4 regions of the Ruegeria sp. B1 genome follow, and region 1 is predicted to be linked to each of the others. Evidence: riboswitches for the same ligand, from Rfam matches in the RefSeq annotation. Region 1 holds a riboswitch; each other region holds the start of a gene.
The links. Region 1 has a riboswitch for cobalamin ahead of ACR3ES_RS25275 (aromatic ring-hydroxylating oxygenase subunit alpha). Riboswitches for the same ligand answer to the same signal wherever they lie in the genome.

Region 1 (5,485 bases):
GGAACCGGCTGGAAGACGACAAGGACCTTGAGGTCTGGAACCGTCTGACGGTCAACTTCTGGCTGCCCGAGAAAGTACCGCTGTCCAACGATATCCAAAGCTGGGCCACGCTGACGGACCACGAAAAGCAACTGACCATCCGCGTCTTCACTGGCCTGACCCTGCTGGACACGATTCAGAACACGGTCGGTGCCCCTGCCCTGATGCCGGATGCCGTCACTCCGCATGAAGAGGCCGTGCTGACCAACATCGCCTTTATGGAGGCGGTACATGCGCGCAGCTATTCCTCGATCTTCTCGACACTGTGTTCGACCAAAGAAATCGACGAGGCTTTCCGTTGGTCCGAAGAAAACCCGCATCTGCAGGCCAAAGCCGAGGCGATCCTGAACACATACGCTCCGGGCAATGACCCGCTGAAACGCAAGATCGCGTCGGTGTTTCTGGAAAGCTTCCTGTTCTATTCCGGGTTCTACCTGCCGATGTACTGGTCCAGCCGCGCCAAGCTGACCAACACCGCCGACCTGATCCGCCTGATCATCCGGGATGAGGCCGTGCATGGCTATTACATCGGCTACAAATTCCAGCGCGGCTACGAGAAGCTCTCTGAGGCCGAACAGCAGGAGTTGAAGGACTATGCCTTTGGCCTGATGTTCGAGCTTTATGCGATCGAGAACCAGTACACCGAAGAACTCTATGACGAGATCGGCCTGACCGAGGATGTGAAAGTATTCTTGCATTACAACGCAAACAAGGCGCTGCAGAACCTTGGCTTCGAGGCGCTGTTCCCACCAGAAGTGTCCGAAGTGAACCCCGCCATTCTGGCGGCGCTCAGCCCTGACAGTGAAAACCACGATTTCTTTTCCGGATCGGGTTCGTCCTACGTCATTGGCAAGGCAGTGGCCACCGAAGACGAAGATTGGGACTTCTGATGCCGAAAGATACGCTCGCAATGGTCAGAGAATGGCATCAGGCGTTCGATGTGCCTGTCGTCGATGCTCCGTCGATACCCAAAGACCGGGCGCAGATGCGGCTCGCGATCCTCGAAGAGGAAGTGGCCGAGCTGCGCGCTGCCGTTGAAGCAGGCGACATGGTCGAGGTATTGGATGCGCTGTGCGACATCCAGTACGTTCTGGACGGCACCTTTCTGGAATTCGGTCTTCACCGCGTCAAACAGCAGGCCATGGAGGAGGTTCACGCCTCGAACATGTCCAAACTCGATGCCGATGGACGGCCCGTACTCCGCGAGGACGGGAAAGTACTGAAAGGGCCAGACTTCCGGCGGCCCGATCTGGCCCGTATTCTGCAACAGGCATAATCAGCGCGTCGAAACCGCAGCAGGTGTCAGCCATGCTGCGGTTTCGAACGTGATCAGAAAACCTAAACCTCGACTTCAACCTTGCCGATCGGGTTCGAGCAGCAGGCAAGAATATAGCCAGCCTCGATATCGTCTTCCGAGATCCCACCGTTGTGGACCATGTGGACCTCACCCGCAGTTTTCTTGACCTTGCAGGTACCGCACACGCCGAAGGTACATCCCGACGGAATGTTCAGACCAACCGAGCGTGCGGCGGCAAGGACCGTGTCAGTCTCGGCTACTTTGGCAGTCACTCCTGAGCTTACGAACAGGATCTCAGCGCTGCTTTCATCGTCGAGAACAACGTCATCCAACTCAGGCTGATCCGCCTCAGATTCCACCGGCGCGTCAAAGCTCTCCTGATGGTAGTTATCCATATCGAAGCCAAGACCGTACAGAGCGTCGCGCACTGCTTGCATGAAGGACTCTGGGCCGCAGCAATAGACTTCGCGCTCAAGATAATCGGGGGCCATCAGGCCCAGCATTAATTGGTTGAACTGCCCCTGATATCCTGTCCAAGGGCGGTACCGATCCGGCTCTTCCACAACGAACTTCAGGTCCAAACCATCGGTGCGGCTGGCCATCTGTTCCAACCGTTGGCGGAAGATGATCTCGGATGGTCGCTTGGCACAGTTGATGAAGACAACGTCCAGATCACGGCCTTCGTCCCACATGCAGGTTGTCATCGACATCATCGGGGTGATGCCCGAGCCAGCCGAGATAAACAGGTACTTTCCAGCCGCGCTTTGCGCGTTGGTAAACAGGCCCGCAGGACCAATGGCCTTGATGCGCATGCCGGGTTGCAGGTTGTCCAGCATCCAGCGCGTGCCGATACTGTCGGGTTGCGCTTTGGCGGTGATGGTGATCGACCGTGGCCGCGACGGCGAGGATGAGATCGTATAGGTGCGGTGTACAACACCGCCGGGGTGGTTCGGTGCCGGAATCTCGAGCGTCAGGAACTGACCGGGATGATAGGCGAACTGCGCCCCAGAGGGGGCGCGGAACGAAAAGCTGGCGGTGTTGGGCATCTCGGGCACAACCGAGACACATTCCAGCATTTCACCATCCTGCCAGATGGCTGAAGAAAGCGTGTTCAGGTCTTTCATCAGCCTTACTCCGCCGCCATCGTGTCTGGTGCCAGGCGGGCAGACAACGTGTTGCAATACCAATCCACGAATTGAAGCACGCCGGATTCCTGAATGGGTGAATACGGACCAGGTACATAGGCCGGGCTATTGATGCCCTGCTGGTTATCCTCGACCACCTGACGATCTTCGTCATTCGTGGCGACCCAAACTTCGGTCAGACGTTTCACGTCGTAGTCAAAGCCTTCAACCGCGTCCTTGTTGATCAACCATTTGGTCGTGACCTCAGTCTCTGTCGGGCTGATCGGAGTGACTCGGAAAACAAGCGAGTGATCGGCAAGGAAGTGGTTCCAAGTGGTTGGATAGTGGAACTTCAAAAGCGATCCCGCATCCGCAAAGGGAGATCGGCCCAACCAGCGGCGCACGGCGGATTTCCCGTCCATCGTATAGCTCTCAGCCCCTTCTTTTAGCGGCATACGCGCCAGACGATATTGACCATCATCACTCAGATAAAACTGCGATGGCATGCCCACAGCCTGACACCGGTCGAAATGGGTCTGCATGTAGGCTGGTGTCTCACCACCTTCGATCCCTGTCACGCCCGGATCGTCGGGAAAAGTCCGGCACAGAGCAGGATGGTTGCCGCCACAGTGATAGCACTCGCGGTTGTTTTCCCAGACCAGCTTCCAGTTGCCTTTCTCAATGATCGAGCTTTCAAAGGCGATCTTGGCATTCCCCAGATCGTGCGGCTCAAGATAGGGGCGCGCGATAGTAGCGAACGTATCGAAATCCGGGGCGTCATCCGCCAAACAGATATATACTAACCCGGCGAACTCGCGGCAGTGAACTGTCTTCAATCCATGCTGTTTGGGATCGAAGTCCGGCCCCATGTCACGGGCCCATAGCAATGAGCCGTCAAGTTCGTAGGTCCACTGATGATACGGGCAAACCAGCTTCGGCGAATTGCCTTTTGCAGCCTTGCAGATGATCGAACCGCGATGACGGCACGTGTTGTGAAACGCTCGTATCTGGTTATCGGAGCCGCGCACAATAATCACTCGGTAGGCACCTATGTTGTACGTAACGTAGTCGCCCGATTTCACCAACTCGCACGCGGGAATGGCAAACAGCCAGTCGCGATAATGGATGGTTTCAAGGTCGGTCTGAAAAATCTCGTAATCGGTATAAAACGCCTGTTCCAGAGCATAGCCCGGATTTCGACGCGCCAACAGGCTTTGGATATTGTTCACTTCTGGCTCTCCTGCCGCGCCCCGCGGCATTGCTTGGGCAGATGACAAGGAGGAACCGTCCGGAGGCGCGCGAGGATCGCGTCCGAAACCCGTGCCCCCACCGCCACCCGCGGTTTGACATATCTGAGAGGCTGGTTTCCGGACTTGAAAGGGACTTGCGCCCGGTTGCGACACCTTCCCGGGATCCTCGTCCCAGTGGTTGATTGTCGAACCTGACCTTCCTTACCGTTGCGGGGGCAGTGCCGGACTTACACCGGCTTCCCAATTCTCCGCCGCCTGAGAATCAAACAGCGACACCTCACGAATACAAACTACTTTTGATCCGCTTTGGCGCTGAAATACTTGCGACATTCGCAGGCGCAAAACAGACATTTAGATGTTCAGCAGCGAATTAGAGCACACGCAGTGATCTGGTAGTAACAGACGAGCGATTTTATTTTGTGAGCATCGGGTCAGGAGTCTATCTGCCCAAAGCGCAACCCCTGACATTGGTGTTTGCTGATGCTGCTGAGTATAGCTTGTTTGGCTCAAGCGACACTTCAGACGAGAAAACGCTGTTTTTAGAGCACCGTTTAGACTACGGGTCAATTGGTTCAAGCGAGGCGTCAAAGTTATAGGCGCAGGCCAGACGTCAAATAGAACAACACTTCGGGATAGAGAACGTGATGTACAGGATTGCTGTGGTAGGCCGTGGCTTGATCGGTGGTGCAGCGGCGCGCCATTTGGCTGAAGGAATTGATGGCGTCGTTTGTATTGGACCTGATGAACCAGAGAACCGTTCCGATCACAGAGGCGTCTTTGCCAGCCACTACGATGAAGGTCGCATGACGCGCCATGTCGATCCGATGCCTGAATGGGCCAACACTGCCGGGAAATCGATTGAGCGCTACAGAGATTTGGAAGCGCGTAGCGGGATCAGCTTTTATTCACCTGTGGGCTATCTCGGGCTTGGTGTACCGGGCTCGCAATATAACGCCTTTTGCGCAGCTACCGGTGAGCAGAACGGAGTGCCGGTGGAAAGACTGAACGCGGCGGAGATACGGATCCGCTATCCTTATCTTTCGGTGCAGAATGATGCTGACGGCTTGGTCGAAACCAATGGCGCTGGATACATCAGCCCGCGATGCATGGTTGAGGCACAGACACGCCTGGCTGAAAAGGCTGGCGCTACCTGCATCAGGCAAGCCGCGCGCAAGATATATGCTACCGCTAAGGGCGTAGAAATCGAACTTTGGGATGGCTCCAACATGATCGCTGAAAAGGCGCTGGTCGCCGCTGGAGCCTTCACCGCACCGTTGGGATTGAGCCCTGTAGACCTCGGGCTAACGACTTATGGGCGCACAGTTGTTCTGGTTCAAATCGAAGGCGAGGCTTCACGCGTCTTGCAAGATATGCCGACGATGATCGACACCAGCATCGGCGCCTATATCCTCCCTCCTATTCGATATCCGGACGGAAAAAGTTACTTGAAAATAGGGGTTGGTGACACGTCGGACCCGCAGTTTGCTTCCCTAGAAGGATTGCAAGACTGGTTCAAAGGCGCAGGTCTGGCTGCGAACCGAAACGATTGTCCAGCCCCAATTCTATGGGCCAGTTTTGAGCAAGGTTTCTGGAACGGGCGGTCGCATGTTTAGAGCCTGATGGGGTCTGACACGATTGTACTGTCTAAGCCAGGTATTGATGACGATCTGAGCCTGTTTGGTGGTGTGGAACCATTCTGCGTTGAGGACTTCCCGGCGCAGAGTGCCATTGAAGCGCTCGTTGTATCCATTCTCCCAAGGTGATCCCGGGTAGAT
Region 2 (5,485 bases), on a different contig from region 1:
CTCCTCGGACATGTTTGGTCGGCAATTGGCCGAGGCTCTGCAGGCCAGCCACGTCGATGCAACACATGCGATACAATCAGATCGGCCGACAACCTTGGCATTCGTCGAACTAAAAGAGGGTCATGCCTCATACACATTCGTCGACGAAAACTCCGCCGGTCGGATGTTGCGCGCCGAAGACATGCCCACCCAGTTGCCCGCCGTATCCGCGCTCTATTTCGGTGGCATCAGCCTGGCCTGTGAACCCTGCGCCGACGCCTATGCGGCCCTGCTGGATCGACAGGGAAAAGACAGGGCCGTCATGTTGGACCCAAACATCAGACCCGGCTTTATCCAGGATCAGACCCGCTACCGCACCCGGCTCAACCGGATGATTGCGCAGGCCGATATTGTTAAGGTTTCCGATGAGGATTTGGACTGGATCATCCCCGGTCCCGAAAGTCACGCCGAAAAGGTTCCGCTGCTTCTGCAAGCGGGACCTGCGGTCGTGATTGTTACCCGTGGCAGCGACGGCGCGTCCGGATATCTCGCCGACGGGTCCGAAACCAATGTGCCGGTGAATCCGGTTCAGGTCGTGGATACCGTTGGGGCCGGAGACACCTTTAACGCCGGCGTTTTGGCCGAACTGAACCGGGCCGGGCATCTGACCAAAGAGGGGATCCGCAGTCTGGGCACCGACAGCTTGCGCGCCGCGCTGGACTACGGTGCCAGAGTGGCCGCCGTCACCGTATCTCGTGCCGGTGCGAATCCGCCTTGGGCGCACGAGATTTGATCTTGCGAGGGGGGGGTACAATGAAGCGATCCGACATCAACCGCATCAAAACCGAGGCCGAGGCGTTCATCAAATCCTTCGGCGCTGTCCTGCCCCCGTTTGCCTATTGGTCGCCCGACCAGATGCGCAGTGCGCAGGCGTCAGGCATTCGCGACCGCGGCCTAGGTTGGGACATCACCGACTATGGACAAAGCAAGTTCGATGAGCTTGGCCTGTTCCTGTTCACACTGCGCAACGGAAACGAGAAAGACCTGAGCCAGGGACGCGGGATGTTGTATGCGGAAAAACTGTTGATATCCCGCGATAAACAGCTGTCTCCGATGCACCGCCACATCGTTAAGGCCGAAGACATCATTAACCGAGGTGGCGGCGATCTGGTGATGGAAATCTACGCGTCTGACTCAAAGGGCGGGATTGATCGCGAAACGCCGATCGTGGTTCCAAGCGACGGTTGTCCCGTTGCCATTCAACCCGGCGAACACCTGCGCCTGAAACCTGGACAGAGCGTAACACTGATGCCCGGTGTTTGGCATGCGTTCTGGGCGGAACGCGGCGATTGCCTGATTGGTGAGGTGTCGACCGTCAACGACGACCGCACCGATAACGTTTTCGAAGATCCGATCCCGCGTTTTGCCACCATCGAGGAAGATACCGAGCCGGATTTTCTACTCGTTTCGGACTACTGATCGCGACCGGTGCACCAAGTTCTGCGGTGCGATCATTTTGACCATTGCATTTTCTGACTGTTTTTGTCAGATACCGCCTGACCCAGTCAGATCCTTTGGAATCACGCCCGGTCACTGCCCCGGAACCGATGGATGATTTGACGATGACAAAGTCTCTAACAGACCTACTGGCCATGGATACAGTTGCCAGCCGCTACGGATGTGCGTTGAAACCCAAACTGCGTCAGGCCATCGAGGCGGATATCAGGTTCCCGGTCCACGCAGCCTCGCCCCGACCTGTCGAAGCCGTCGACCAGAATAACCTGCCAGAAAATGTGCACGGCCTGTTCGGCCTGGCCAATAAAGCCGAAAGGAAAAGCGCGTGAAACTTTCAGCGGACATTTCTACAAAGCTGGATGAATTTGAGTTCGACGATTTCGAGCGCGGACTGTTGCCGGTCATGCGTCATTTCATACTCAGTTTGGAAGACCCCGAGACCCAAGCGTGGCAGCACGCCTATTCCATCGCAATAGAACGCTGGGGGCAGGATCAGGGTCTGAACCTTGCGCATCTGGTGTTTAAGATCGTCAAAGCGACACTGCACTGCCGCCCCGATGGTCTGGCCTTTAACGATCCTTTGAGCGTCGACGACAGATTGGCTGTCACCTGCGACGAGTTCGCCCTGCTGAAGATGCTGCACTATATGCGGCGCGACGAAACACCGGACGCGCGCGATGCGGTTGGTCAGGTCACAGGCGGGTATCCGGACGCGCATCTGATTCAGGCCGGTCTGACGCTCGCAAACCGGTTTCCGACGAACAACAGCCGAAGAACAGGTTCGGCCCGGCGGCCCGTTCTGCGCGTGGTGCGCTAGCTCACTCACCAAACGCTTGACAAGTCTTATGACACCAGACTAGCTGACTCCGATGGTTCCCGAAGGATGACCGGAGGGATGAAAATGGGAATACGGTGCGGCGCCGGATAGGCGCCAAGGCCGTGACTGCCCCCGCAACTGTAAGCGGAGAGCGACGCCATATCACCACTGGCACCCAATGCCGGGAAGGTTGGCCAAGCAATGACCCGCAAGTCAGGAGACCTGCCATCAGATGTTCAACCAACCCGGGGCGGGGTGTCCTGGAAGGAGGCTTTGATGGCACATTTTTGTGCAAACATTGTTCGCACCTTCTGTCCGCTCGTGGAAACAGGCGGAGCGGACAATGACGGACACTCCTGATCATTTCGTCCTGATCTGCTCGACCTGCCAGGGGCCGATACCAGCGGACATTGCCAAGGCTGTTCTGGATGCGGCGTTGCCTGCACGGTACGAAACACGCCTGATCCGCTGTATGGCGGGATGCGCCCGACCGATGACCGTGGGTGTGCAGGCTGTGGGCAAGGCGCAGTACCTGTTCGGCGATATTGAGACCCAAGCGGACCTGAAGGCGGTGGTCGCATTTGCGCATCAGTTTGGCGACTGCGCCGATGGCTGGACCAGCGCGTCGGATCGTCCGCCTGCGCTGTTTTACAAAACGCTGTCGCGGATGCCCCGCCTACCGGTGGGGGGGAAGGCATGAGCTTTCTGGTCGCCGAAGATCTGGAGTACTTTGCGCTGAACGGAGATGTGCTGCTGCAGGATGTCTCGTTCACACTGGACGAAGGCGCGGTGTTGGCCATCGCCGGGCCCAACGGTGCCGGCAAGACAACCTTGCTGAACTTGCTCTGCGGCGTCGAACGTATCGCCCTTGGGGACGTGCGCATTCGTGGGCAAAGCCTCCGCACACTGACAGCCCAGCAAAGGGCACGCGCCATTGCCGTGGTCAGCCAGCAGGAGTTTCCGGACGGACGGTTGCGGCTGCGTGACTATGTGGCGTTAGGACAGATACCCATCAAAGCCGACAAATCGGCAGCGGACCACAAAGAAGCGCTGGACCGCGTTCTTGTGACGACCGAACTGACGCATCTGGCCGAAAAACCGATGACACGCTTGTCGGGTGGGGAAAAACAGCGGGCGCATATCGCGCGCGCTCTGGCACAGAACCCCTCGTTGCTGTTTCTGGACGAACCGACCAACCATCTGGACCCGGATGCCAAGGGGCACATGTTGTCTCTGATTGCAGATCTGGGGATCACGGTCGTTATGATCGTGCACGATCTGGTCATGATCCCGGAATTTGCCTCACACGTCGCGCTGATGAAATCCACGCGTCTGACCGGGTTCGGACCGGTTGGTGAGGTGCTGACCCCGGACCGTGTCCGCGAGACCTTTGGTGTCGACTACCTGTGCTTTACCCATGAAGGCCGCGTGATCCCGGCCCTCGATATCCGAAAACGAAAACTGTCATCCTAACAGGAGCTTACTATGATGCAGAAACTCTGGTCCGTGGCCTTGGTCACCGGCTTCGCGACCGGCGCGGCAGCGCACGACGTGACCGTCGACAATTGCGGCGAACCTTTGGTGTTTGAAACCAAGCCCGAGCGGGTTGTTGTTCACGACATGAACATGACGGATATGGCCTTTGCCCTGGGCCTGCAGGATCAGATCGTGGGGCTGACCGGGATCACAGGCTGGTACAAGACCAGCGCGGATTTTGACACCCTGCGCGGAGACATCCCGGAACTTGCTCCGAAATACCCAACCGTTGAAAATCTGGTTGCGGTTGAACCCGATCTGTTTTTTGCCGGCTGGTACTATGGGATGAAACCGGGCGGCGACGTGACGCCGGATACCCTGGCCCCGTTCGGTATCAAGACAATGATCCTGACCGAAAGCTGCGTGCATCTGAACAAGGATCGCCCCGAAGCAAGCATGGATCTGCTGTTTGACGATGTCCTGCGTCTGGGTCAGGTCATGCATGTTGAAGACAAGGCCGAAGCTCTTGTTTCGGGCTGGAAAGACCAGCTGTCCGCCATCGAAACCAAAACCGCCGACCTGGCCAAGCCCCGTGTCTTTCTGCTGGACGGACCGGCAGATGCACCATTTACGGCCGGTAAGTTTGCCATTCCAGACGCGATGATCGCGGCCGCAGGCGGGGAAAACGTCACCCATGATCTGGATACCAGCTGGGGCCGCACGTCATGGGAGGCCGTAGCTGCCTCAAATCCCGAGTTTCTGGTCTTGCTGGACTACCAGACCGGCAATGGCGCTGCGGATACGTTTAAATTCCTGCAAGAACATCCTGTGATGTCGCAGACCGATGCGGTCAAAAACGAACGCTGGATCGGTTTGCGCTACGAGGAACTAACACCCGGACCGGCAAACATCGACGCCATCGAGAAAATGGCGCAGGCCATGCATCCGGATATGAACTAAATGGGCCTGACAGGTCGATTGAGTGTGATGGGGGCGGTCGTTTTGACCGCCCTTGTTCTGCTGTCCACGATTTATGGCACAACGCCAATCCCGATTTCGGACGTGTTCACCGCCGTCGGGCTGGGTATTGGCCTCAGCGATGGTGAGATGTCGCCTCTGCACCGGATCGTGTTCGATCTGCGCCTGCCACGCGCGTTGTTTGCAGCCATTATCGGGGCCGGACTGGGGGTTGTTGGTGTGGTTCTGCAAACCACAACGCGCAACGATCTGGCGGACCCGTTCCTGTTCGGGCTGTCCTCGGGCGCGGCGGCAGGGGCGGTTCTGGTAATCACCGTGACCGGCGACATACTGGGGATTTGGACTCTGCCCATTGCAGCCTTTTGTGGCGGGCTCATCGCCTCGGGCATCGTGCTGGCCCTTGTCCAAAGCCTGCGGACAAGCGCGCCGGAAAAGCTGATCCTTGCAGGGCTGGCGGTGTCTTTTCTGTTCTCAGCGATTACCAACTATCTGATCTTTGCCGGGGACAGTCGCGCGGCGCATTCGGTGATTTTCTGGATGCTGGGCGGGCTGGGCCTTGCCAGGTGGGAAACTTTTCCGCTCGTCTTGGCCGGGCTTGTGCTGATCCTGAGCTATGCGCTGTATCGCAGCCGGTGGCTGGATGCGCTGCTGACCGGGGACTTTACAGCCGCCACACTCGGGATTCCCGTCCAGGGATTACGTTTCCGGATGTTCTTTGTT
Region 3 (5,485 bases), on a different contig from region 1:
TGTCTCTACGACTCAGACATCAGATTTTGAGCCCGCGCGTCGGCCGTTGCCGCAAGACACCAATCGACGATGGCTTCAAGATTTGGTTGCAACCGTACTGCCAATCCGCCTTCAAAGGCGGCAAAAGCCGTGCCGGACGCACCAACCCCGACGACCACCGGAACATCGTGCTCAAGCGCCTTGCCGATTGCCGAGACAAACCCCCGTCCTTCGGCCTCTTCCGGTCCGAATTTGTTCAGGATGAATAAGTCCGCGGTTTCTATGCTACCGTTTTCAACCGTTGATACCGCTTCGGCGATGGCCTCGGGGTTCAGTCGGCACGCGTCCGACCCGCCACCAAGGTCTTGTGTCACCTTGATAACCGGACCGTCTGGCAAGACGGCAACCAGCATATCGCATCCGTTTTGATAACCGCTTTCATACTCCAGATGTTTGACGATACCAGCCAATGTCACGCCGCGTGCCTTCAGCAGCGATGCAGCTTCTGCCAGCAAGCGGTCGGTTTCGCCCCGTTCGGGCGAGGTCACACATGCAATCCTCAAGAACGGTCCTTTCCATCGGTATAGGCCTCATCAATGGGCAAGAGCTTACCGCTTAGCACGGGCTGAACCACCGGACCAATCAGCGCAGGCAGGTAACCGGCCAGAAGCACCAGCCAGGCCAGGCACCACAATACGGCTGAAAATCCCGTGAATTCATAAGTCTGGTTGGGGAAAAGAGGCACCGCCAACCGAAATGCCGTCGTAATCCAAAGGGTCACAAACCCAAAGACAAAACATCTGCTGGCTTTGAGATGCCCGTTTACTCTCCTGGCGGCGGCCCGGCCTGCGACCGCCATGATCCGACCCCCCATTGCCCCCATCGTCACGGCATGAAGCGCATCTGTTTTTGGGTAGCCAAACAGCTCCAACGACGTCGCCCCGATCAGTATGAACCCAAAGGGAAGCCAGGCGAAACCGACATGCATCGCCAGCAACAGCGGTTCGGACAGAACTCGTCTGGTTTGCCACATGCGCATGTCCCAAAAAACGAGCAAACCGGCAGCAATCAAAAGGAAATATGCCACCTCAACATGTTGTGCGACCAGTGCGACCAAAGCAGCCAGCGTGACCAGCGTACTCAAGCGTTTCGAAGGTCTTAAAGATGGGGTTGCATTCAGACCATATCGCCGGAGCCAGTTGTCGGTGAAGGCGGGAATGATCTTTGCCCCCACCACCTGCATCAGCAGCCCTGCGCCGATCACAACCAATTGTGCGATCGCAGCGCTTTGCCAGGCGCCGCTCGTCAGCGCTGCGGTGGTGAATGCCGCATCAGAAGCACCCAAGGCAAGAACTGCCAGCCCGAATCCCGCTTTGTTGTAGTTTCCGGCAGCAAGCGTGTACCCGAGTACAATCGCTCCCAAAAGAAGAAAGTAACTGGCGTTGATCGCCAGCAAAACCCAGAGCGGCAGAAATCCCGCACAAGCAATGGCAAACCGGGCGAAAACCCATGTGACAAGCAAAGCCGCCAAAGGCAGTCCGACCACAGGGGGCCGCTTGGTCCAGCTCGGTAACGCCGTCAGCAAGTACCCTCCCACAGCAGCCGCCAAAAAACCGAAGAACAATTCGTGTACATGCCACAGATGCGCGGGCTCGAAGAATGGAGGAGGCAACCCCAGCCACACACCAAGTGGCCACCAGGAAATGGTGAACAGAGCGCACAAAAAGGCGGCGGGAAACAAGCTCCGATAGGGCGCGGACAAGATACTTATGTTCAATGCACAACCAATCCCCTCGGGACTATCCGAGACATCTCGCCTTCCATTTCATCAATCCGGAATGTGATCAAATGAACCCCGGAATGGCGTTTGCGATAAATCGACGCGGATCGCGCGGTCACCTGGCGGTGGGCATCGGATTTGCCGCTTTGTGGCGTAGGCGCTCACCGCTTTGCCAGCCCCAAAGTCCTCATAGATAACACGCGACTTTTTCAGAGTTTTTTGACAACTTAACAATTGACAAATCACATACCTCTCAGCGAAGTTTTGCGCGTTCTGGTCCGGGTGGAAGTCCATCCGGATAATAGGGAACGGGGTGCGGCGCTTGCGCCAAATCCTCGACTGCCCCCGCAACTGTAGGCGGAGAGCTTTGTCGGTATATGCCACTGACCCCAACAGGGGATGGGAAGGCCCGGCTCAGCACTGACCCGCAAGTCAGGAGACCTGCCAGAACGATCACCCTGTCCGGACGCGGGGCGCGTCTGGGGCAACGGTCTATCCGTAGCGGTGACATTTTCGCCGTCTGCGGAGGCTAATTCCTCCAATGACCAATCTGTCCAGGCATCCTTGCGGGTGTCTTTTCCCTTCCTTTCCGAAGGGGCCATGAGGAATAAAATGAAGAAGACTGCCGTGCTGAAAGCATCGATCTCAGCAGCGCTCGTGCTTTCCACAACCGCCTATGCTCAGGAAGCAACCGACATTGGAACTGTCGTGATTTCTGGCGGGTTCACTCCAATCGAAGAACAGAAATACGGTCGCGCCGCCAGCATTGTCACCGCAGAAGAAATCGAGCAGCGCGGTATCACGACCGTCCAGGATGCCCTGCGGGCCGTGCCAGGCGTGTCGGTCAACGGCTCGGGCGACACATTCACCCAGGTCCGCATCCGCGGCGGCGAAGCGAACCATACACTGATCCTGATTAACGGCGTTCCCGCTGCTGGTGGTGACGGAGAATACATCCTGTCGGGCATTCAGACCGCCAACATCGAACGCATCGAAGTGCTGAGAGGTCCGCAGTCGGTCTTTTACGGCTCGAATGCTTCCGCAGGTGTGGTCAACATCATCACCAAAACAGGTGGGCAAGGCCGCGAATACGGCGGCACCATCGAGTTTGGGGACGGCTACAACGCGTCTGCCCGGTATTCATACCGCAACGATCTGGGCGGTGTGGCGATCGGCATCGCGCGGCTGGACGATCATGGATATGATTACTCTGGCAGCAACGGTGAAAAGGACGGAGTTGAGCGAACAACGATCGACCTGACCGGGGACTATATCGTAGCTGAAGGCCTGAGATTGGGCTTGGTATTCCGCAACTCGCTGGAAACTTATGACTTTGACCGCACCAATTTTCTTGCAAAAACCCCCAAAGCGTACGTTGTGGACGACCCCGACCAAAGCTCTGAGCGAAAAGAGCGGCTGGGACAGATATATGCCGAATACACAGCGATGGGCGGCCAGATGGTTCACCGGTTCAGCTTTGACCGGACCGACAACGAACAGACTACCAACAATGGTACACCAACAGAAACGGATCGCGACTCGGCGCGGTACCTGCTGAGCCTTGGGCTGGACGGGCGGGCGACCGATGACAGTAACCATCTGCTGAACGGGATTTTGGAATGGGAAGAGGACAGCAGCTCTTCCAACCCGGACTTTGAACGGGAAACGCGGTCTTACGCGCTTGAATACCGTGGGTCGCTTGAGAGCGGCCTGAACGTACAGGCAGGCGTTCGCTACGACGATAACAAAACCTTCGAGAACGACTTCACCTGGACCCTGGCGGCCTCTTACATGCTGCCCAGCGGTGCCCGCCTGCATGGCTCTGCCGGAACCGGGATTGTGAACCCGTCGTATTTCGAGCTGTTTGCAGACTCGTTTGGGTTCGTCGGCAATCCAAACCTGAAGCCTGAGAAAAACAAATCTTTCGATCTGGGGGCCGAAGTACCGTTTTGGGCCGGTCGTGGTCTTGTCGATGTCACCCTGTTCCACGACGATGTAACCGATGAGATCACCTCGGTCTTCGATCCGGGTCTGGGCAGTTCGACGTATGTGAACCAGCCTGGCGACAGTACCCGTCGCGGGGTCGAGGTCTCGGGAACATTGCAGGCGACCGACGCGCTCGACCTTCGCTTGAGCTACACATACATAGATGCCAAAAATCCGGACGGCACGGTCGAAATCCGGCGCCCGGGCCATGAGTTCCTGTTGACGGCAACGCAGGAATTCCTGCAAGGTCGCGGCTCGGTCACAGCAGATTTTCGCTATGTTCTGGACAATTATGACACCCAGTTCTTTGATGGTGACGGTACCCAGAAGCTGCCCAGCTATCTGACCGTTGACGTGGCGGCGCAATACGCGCTGACCGACACCGTCAAACTGACGGGCCGGATCGTGAACCTCCTCGACAAGGAGTATGCCGATGTATGGGGTTATGCCAAGCGAGGCCGCACCGCTTATGTCGGTCTGAGCGCGGCGTTCTGACCATGAAGCTGTGGCTGATCATCCTGTGTTTCCTGGCCGGCCTGACCAATATGGCCGGGGCGCAGCCGCAGCGCGTGGTGTCAATGAATGTGTGCACCGATCAGCTGGCCATGATGCTGGCTGCACCCGGACAATTGCTGTCGGTGTCCCATCTTGCACGGGATACCCGTGTCTCAGCCATGGCCGGGCAGGCCATGCGCCATGGGGTCAACCACGGCCTCGCCGAAGAAATCTATCTGCAACAACCGGATCTGGTCATTGCAGGCCGGTTTTCGACAGTAGCGACAGTCGACATGCTGCGGCGGTTGAACGTTCCCGTTGTTGTCTTTGACCCCGCCCGCTCGTTGGAGGATGTCCGCAAAAACATCCTGAGAATGGGAGAGGTTCTGGGGCGTCAGGAGGCGGCAGCAGACTTGCTTCGGGACTATGAGACCGGGCTTGCTGCCTTACAGTCTGCTGAGGCTGGCCCGCGCGCTGCGATTTATTCGGCGCGCGGCTGGACATCCGGTGAGAAGACGCTATCCGGCCAGATTCTAAAGGTCGCCGGTCTGCAAAACATCGCCACAGAGATGGGTATGGATACCGGGGGCATTCTGCCACTTGAACAATTGGTGCTGTCAGAACCGGAAATCGTGATTACCTCGCAACCGTATCCGGGCCACAGCCGGGCCGAGGAATATCTGCAGCACCCCGTTGTCGCGTATCTGCGCACCCGGTCCGGCCAGGCCTTGATGTCGGACCGGGATTGGGTCTGCGGCACCCCCTATGTTTTGCGCGCGGTCGAGGAACTAAACAAGGCGCGCAAGACCTGGCAAGAGAGCGGCGGATGACACGGTTGACCTTTATTCTGCTATGCTCTGTGGCGGGTTTGTTCCTCGTCTCGCTGGTCATTGGCCCAGCGGACGTGCCTGCCATTGATAGCCTGACCGCCCTGTTTTCAACCGACTACGGCCCGTTGAGTCTGGTGATGCGCGAAATTCGCCTGCCGCGTGCGATCCTGGCCGTGCTGATTGGTGCCAGCCTGGGACTGGCCGGTGCCGCGCTGCAGGGCTATTTGCGCAACGCGCTGGCCGAGCCCGGGCTGATCGGCGTATCGGGTTCGGCGGCATTGGGTGCAGTGCTCGCCATCTACACCGGGCTGGCGGCCAGCAGCACATTGGCCCTGCCGTTCGCAGCGCTGGCCGGGGCCGTGGCGGGGGTCACGCTGATCATGATCCTTGCCGGACCGCGCGGCGGCTCTCTGAC
Region 4 (5,485 bases), on a different contig from region 1:
AACGCCCTGCGCATAGGCTGCCCGCGTCGGAACCGATCTCGGGTCGGTGGTATAGAGATTGCGCCCGGTTGGCAAAACGTCTGACCGGCCCCGGTACGGCGAACCCGAAGGACCGGCCTCAATTCGCTTTCCGGCCAGGGCATCCAGCAGCGCCTGTTTTTCGCTCTGAGCGGACGGCGCTGTATCAAAATTGGCTGGCACTTCTGGCAAGCGGCCAAATACATGAAGCCCGTCGCCAAACTGACTTTCCTTGATGTCACAGACGAACCGGTCAATCCGTGTGATGGCCTCGGCTGTGCAGGTCGCCTGATCAAGACCCAAGTCGCTTTCCAGCCCGATGATCTGTGCCTCATCTCGGATATCGGCCTGCAGACGGTCGCGGCGCTTTGGGTCCAGGCCATCAGCATTCGAAAACTCATCCAAAAGAGCTTCCAGCCGAACCATCCGATCCGGGGTGCCGCTTTCTTTCATTGGGGGCGGGACATGGCCGAGGGTCACGGCACCGATCCGGCGTTTGGCCTGTGCGGCCTCGCCGGGGTCGTTGACGATGAAAGGATAGATCACCGGCAGATCACCGACCAGCACTTCGGGCCAGCATTCCCGTGACAAAGCAACAGATTTCCCAGGCAACCACTCCAGCGTGCCATGGGCACCGATATGGATCAGCGCATCCGCACGCAAGCCCTTGCGCAGCCATAGGTAGAACGCGACATAGCTATGCCGTGGGGTGCGCGACAGATCGTGATACTCATCGTCTCGCAGGTCGGGCGTGCCCCGTTCGGGTTGCAGCGCGACCAGTGCCTTGCCGCGTCTGAGCGCCGCGAAATGAAACGCGCCGTCGACGAAGGCAGAGTCATCCTCAGGCTGGCCCCAGACGGCCTGCAAATCCGCGCGCAGCTGCTGTGGGAGATCGGAGAGCGCTGCCAGGTAGTCTTGCAGTGGCCACGATATCCGGGCGTCCAGCAAGGTCTCGGAAACCGGCTGTGCCGGGGCGGTGTCATACCCATCCATTTGCAGATCTGACAGCATCGCTTCGACCGACGCCAAGGCATCGAGACCCACCGCATGCGCCATCTGCCAGTCTTTGCCCGGGTAAGTGGACAGTACAATGGCCGGAACCTGTTTAGCCTTTGGTTTTTCCTGCAGCTTTAGCCAGCCGGAAACGCGGTCAACAATGGCCTCGATCCGCTCCAGTTCTGCGCGGTGGGCAAAACGGGAATATTCAAGATGCGGGTCCCGCTTGCCGGGTTCCTTGAAAGAGGCGATGCCGGCCGAAATGCGTCCGTCAACCTCGGGCAGAACCACATGCATTGCGAGATCGGCGGGGGAAAGACCCCTCTCAGCCTCGGCCCAGGCCTTGCGACGCGAGGTCGAGAGCGCGACCTGAAACACCGGGACGTTGGCCGCGTCCAGGGGGGACGTGCCCATCGCGCCTTTTCCCGAAAAGGACGTCGCATTCACAATTGCTGCCGGGTTCAGGGCCACAACCTGCTCGCGCAGCCAGTCTGCCGCTGTTGGGGCTTTCAGAGACGGTGCAAACAAACCAACCGCATCCAAGCCGCGCGCGCGCAGGCTTCGGATCAGTGTGGCAATGGGTGCAGTATCAGCAGAAGTCAGGTAAGCCCGGTAGAAGGTCACAAGAATGCGTTTCGCGTCTCCTGCAAACGCCGCTTCCGCAGAAACAACGCCGCGATCCGGGCACCACGCACCGCATTCAGGGATAGATTTTGCGCCCATGACCGGTCCGGCATAGAGCCCGGTCGCCAAGGCCATCTGTGCCAAAGCGGCCTGTGCAGCGACCTCTCCGCCGCTATCGCAAAGATGGGCTAACCGCCGCAAGGTGGATACGGGTAGCGTCGAGTAGTCATCCAGCCGCGTATCCTCGCGCCCGTCCGCAGGCAGCACGGCCAGCGCGATCCCGTTGGCCTGCGCGAGCGTCAGAACCTGCTGCAACCCGTACGACCAGTAGGGTACGCCGCCGATCAGGCGGATCAGGATACCTTTTGCGCCCTCAAGCGTCTGCTCGACATAGGTGTCCACCGAAAGGGGATGTTTCAGCGCTGTCAGGTTCGCAAGCCGAAGGGTCGGCAGACGCCCTTCGGGTCCGCCTCCGCGATGCCAGCCCGCCGCGAAAGCCCCAAGGTCGCTGTCAGAGAAAGACAAGACCACCAGATCCGCCGGGTTCTGGCCCAGATCGGTTGGGGTTTCTGTCTCTTCTAACCCGTGGCTTTCGCGAAAGACGACGTGCATGCGGTGTTACTCGGCAGCCTCGGCGACGCCTTCGAGGATGCTGCGGATTGCCGCTGCATCGATGTCGTCATGTTCGGCGATGACCACCAATCGCGACCGGCGCTCTTCGTCCGGCTTCCACGGGCGGTCATACTGATGTCGCACGCGGGCTCCGACAGCCTGAACCAGCAGGCGCATGGGTTTGCCCGCCACCGCCGCATAGCCTTTGACGCGCAGGATGTTCAACTCCCTGGCCAGACGCTCGATATTGGCAACCAGAGCAACCGGATCGGTCTGTTCAGGCAATTCGACCACGATGCTCTCGAAGTCGTCATGTTCGTGGTCGTCGTGACCGTCATGATGCGACGGACGTGCGTCGATGTCATCTTCGGCCGCGGCCTCTAGGCCCAGCACAACACGCACGTCCACCGCGCCCTCGGCCACCTCGACAACGGGTAGGGGCCGTGGTGCCTCAGCCGCGATAACCTCTTTGGCCTTGGCAACGCCCTCGGGACCGGCCAGATCAGGTTTGGTTAGCAGGATGATATCGGCACAGGAAATCTGATCCTCGAACACCTCTGACAGAGGCGTTTCATGGTCGATTGACTCATCCGCCAAACGCTGGGCATCGACTGCTTCGACATTGGGGGCAAATCGACCGGCCGCCACCGCCTCGGCATCAGCCAGAGCGATCACGCCATCTACAGTGATCTTCGAGCGGATATCGGGCCAGTCAAACGCTTTGAGCAGCGGTTTCGGCAGCGCCAGCCCCGAGGTTTCGATCAGGATGTGATCCGGGCGCGGCTCCAGCGCCATCAGCACCTCGATGGTCGGGATGAAATCATCAGCGACCGTGCAGCAGATGCAGCCATTGGCCAACTCCATGATATTCTCAGCGGGACAATCCGGGATCGCACAGGATTTGAGGATCTCACCATCGACGCCGACGTCTCCGAACTCGTTGACGACAACGGCCAGACGCTTGCCCTGAGGGTTTTGCATCAGATGCCGGATCAGGGTTGTTTTTCCCGCGCCCAGAAAGCCGGTGATCACGGTGACGGGAAGTTTTTCAAGGTTTGGCATATCAGGCTCCAATCGGGGGAATACGGGCCGCGCAGTTCTTGCGGAAATGTTCAGGGCGTTCACGCCATTTGACCAGGCCATCCTCGGCGGCGAGGTACTTGATAGCGCCTTCGACGATGATTGCGACATCGTCGGCCTCGTTCAGATTTTCATAGACAAAGGTCCAGCGGGTTGGCCCGCCGCGCAGAACAATCGAGCATCCCTGATCGCAGTTCGAAAGGCATTCGACGGGTTTCAGAGCGATCCCATCGGGCAGTTCAGCTTGGGCCAGGGCCTTGTGCAGTTTGGCGCCGGGGCGCTGCGCATCATCCTCAATGGGCAACCCGCGTCGGCAAGTGGTGCAAACCAGCAGTTCCACTGGTGCGGTTTCGGTCATGTCTCTCATCCCCCTTTTCGGTTCATGGGGGACGGGGTTTCATGCGGGCCACGCTGATCGCCATGGTCCCGACACCGGAACACCCCGTCCGGTCTGGTCTTCGGGCGTTGGCAGGTCTCCCGGCTTGCGGATGTCAGAGCGATGGCTCTGTCGGATGACCCGCCTTCCCGGCCTTTTGGCCAGTGGCATTGGGCACCCTCTCCGGTCACGGTCGCGGGGGCGGCTGCGTTTGGCGGATAAACCGTTGACGCATTCCCTTTTCATCTGCGGTTGCAGACACCAACGGATCGGACATGCGGCACCCGCGGGCAGCTTGTCAAGCGCGTTACGCACACAGAAGCGTTGAAGGGATGAAAAGCGACCTGCCAGCGTCGCTGGGCGGCATGACGGCGCGCACGCAACCGTGTTGCGGTCTGCGCGAAAATGTAAGCAGGGAGTAATGCTACATGAAAGTTGGTTTCATTGGTCTTGGAAACGTTGGCGGAAAGCTTTCGGGGTCGTTGCTGCGCAACGGGCTCGATCTGACGGTCCACGATCTGAACCCTGAATTGGTTGCAGAATTTGTGGCCAGGGGGGCGAAAGCCGCAGAAAGCCCGGCACAGATGATGCTGGATTGTGACGCAGTTATCACCTGCCTGCCATCTCCTGCGGCCTCGGACGCGGTGATGCAGGAAATGCTGCCCGAGGTTGGGCCCGGCAAGATCTGGATGGAAATGTCCACCACCGACGAGGCCGAGGTCAAACGCCTGGGCGCGCTGGTGATCGAACGGGGCGGGGCCGCTGTGGATTGCCCGGTTTCGGGCGGGTGTCACCGCGCGGCCACCGGCAATATCTCGATCTTTGCGGGCTGTGACCGCGAGACATTCGAACATATCCTGCCGTTTTTGACGACGATGGGGCGGCGGGTTCTGCACACGGGTGAGTTGGGCTCGGCGTCGGTTCTGAAAGTGCTGACCAACTATCTGGCAACAGCGAACCTGATCACCTGCGCCGAGGCGCTGGTCACCGCCAAAGCTGCAGGTATGGACCTGAACACCACGTACGAGGCGATCAAGATCTCGTCGGGGACGTCCTTTGTGCATGAAACCGAAAGCCAGGTCATCCTGAACGGCTCGCGCGATATTTCATTCACTATGGATCTGGTGAAAAAGGACATTGGCCTGTTTCAGGAGGTTGCGGACCGTGCCGGCGTGCCGCTGGAGATTAACCCGATGATGATCAAGATCTTCGAGGACGGCATTGCCCGCTACGGGGATCGGGAACTGTCCCCGAATATTATCAGAAGGCTCGAAGACGCCACCGGGCTCGACATCACGGCGCCGGGGTTCCCAATGGAAATGGAAGATGATGAACCGGAGGAACCGGGATACGAGGTGATTCCGCAAGGTCGCTAGGTCGCGCAAAAAGCCGGTTGCACGAAACCTGCACAAAACAATCCTGACGCCTGCACGACCTGCGGGCGTCATATGCAAACGCGCCGCGCATACTCCGCTTTGACGCAAAACATTGCTCGGAGGGACAGATGAGCGGAAAACTGATACTGAATGGCTTGCCGGACAGCATCCGGCAGGACGGGTGGTGGTTGGATTGCAGTGATGCGAACACCACCAGCGATATAGGGGCGCAAAGGCCGTCAGAGTCCAGGGAATCCGTCAGATATCATCCTGCGGTGGTTCCCCTCCTTCTGTTTTTGATTTGGCTGGCTGATTTCCTGTTTTGGGATCACGGTTTGGGTGTGTCCATCGCGCTGTTTGCCATTTCGCTTTCCGCTTGCGTGCTGGCTACAAAACCCGCAGG

Region 2: another riboswitch for cobalamin. It lies ahead of ACR3ES_RS18960 (DUF1636 family protein); the one in region 1 lies ahead of ACR3ES_RS25275 (aromatic ring-hydroxylating oxygenase subunit alpha).
Region 3: another riboswitch for cobalamin. It lies ahead of ACR3ES_RS20210 (TonB-dependent receptor domain-containing protein); the one in region 1 lies ahead of ACR3ES_RS25275 (aromatic ring-hydroxylating oxygenase subunit alpha).
Region 4: another riboswitch for cobalamin. It lies ahead of ACR3ES_RS11225 (DUF1636 domain-containing protein); the one in region 1 lies ahead of ACR3ES_RS25275 (aromatic ring-hydroxylating oxygenase subunit alpha).

The regions. Positions count from the first base shown of each region.
Region 1 is NZ_JBQFJA010000003.1:63,117-68,601, reverse strand. Features, by position in the region: gene nrdF (class 1b ribonucleoside-diphosphate reductase subunit beta) at 1-929, shown strand, start outside; gene ACR3ES_RS25285 (pyrophosphohydrolase domain-containing protein) at 929-1,315, shown strand; gene ACR3ES_RS25280 (FAD-binding oxidoreductase) at 1,378-2,460, opposite strand; gene ACR3ES_RS25275 (aromatic ring-hydroxylating oxygenase subunit alpha) at 2,466-3,719, opposite strand; cobalamin riboswitch at 3,802-4,005, opposite strand; gene ACR3ES_RS25270 (NAD(P)/FAD-dependent oxidoreductase) at 4,355-5,323, shown strand; partial or broken gene ACR3ES_RS25265 (IS3 family transposase) at 5,273-5,485, opposite strand, start outside.
Region 2 is NZ_JBQFJA010000001.1:3,834,127-3,839,611, forward strand. Features, by position in the region: gene ACR3ES_RS18940 (carbohydrate kinase family protein) at 1-772, shown strand, start outside; gene ACR3ES_RS18945 (D-lyxose/D-mannose family sugar isomerase) at 793-1,458, shown strand; gene ACR3ES_RS18950 (hypothetical protein) at 1,602-1,823, shown strand; gene ACR3ES_RS18955 (hypothetical protein) at 1,820-2,311, shown strand; cobalamin riboswitch at 2,348-2,555, shown strand; gene ACR3ES_RS18960 (DUF1636 family protein) at 2,655-3,011, shown strand; gene ACR3ES_RS18965 (ABC transporter ATP-binding protein) at 3,008-3,784, shown strand; gene ACR3ES_RS18970 (ABC transporter substrate-binding protein) at 3,797-4,747, shown strand; gene ACR3ES_RS18975 (iron ABC transporter permease) at 4,748-5,485, shown strand, end outside.
Region 3 is NZ_JBQFJA010000001.1:4,069,811-4,075,295, forward strand. Features, by position in the region: gene ACR3ES_RS20195 (Rrf2 family transcriptional regulator) at 1-30, shown strand, start outside; gene ACR3ES_RS20200 (DUF2478 domain-containing protein) at 6-527, opposite strand; gene ACR3ES_RS20205 (NnrS family protein) at 539-1,756, opposite strand; cobalamin riboswitch at 2,017-2,222, shown strand; gene ACR3ES_RS20210 (TonB-dependent receptor domain-containing protein) at 2,372-4,240, shown strand; gene ACR3ES_RS20215 (ABC transporter substrate-binding protein) at 4,243-5,070, shown strand; gene ACR3ES_RS20220 (iron ABC transporter permease) at 5,067-5,485, shown strand, end outside.
Region 4 is NZ_JBQFJA010000001.1:2,267,097-2,272,581, forward strand. Features, by position in the region: gene cobN (cobaltochelatase subunit CobN) at 1-2,250, opposite strand, end outside; gene cobW (cobalamin biosynthesis protein CobW) at 2,257-3,312, opposite strand; gene ACR3ES_RS11225 (DUF1636 domain-containing protein) at 3,314-3,688, opposite strand; cobalamin riboswitch at 3,781-3,987, opposite strand; gene ACR3ES_RS11230 (NAD(P)-dependent oxidoreductase) at 4,135-5,082, shown strand; gene ACR3ES_RS11235 (DUF4153 domain-containing protein) at 5,211-5,485, shown strand, end outside.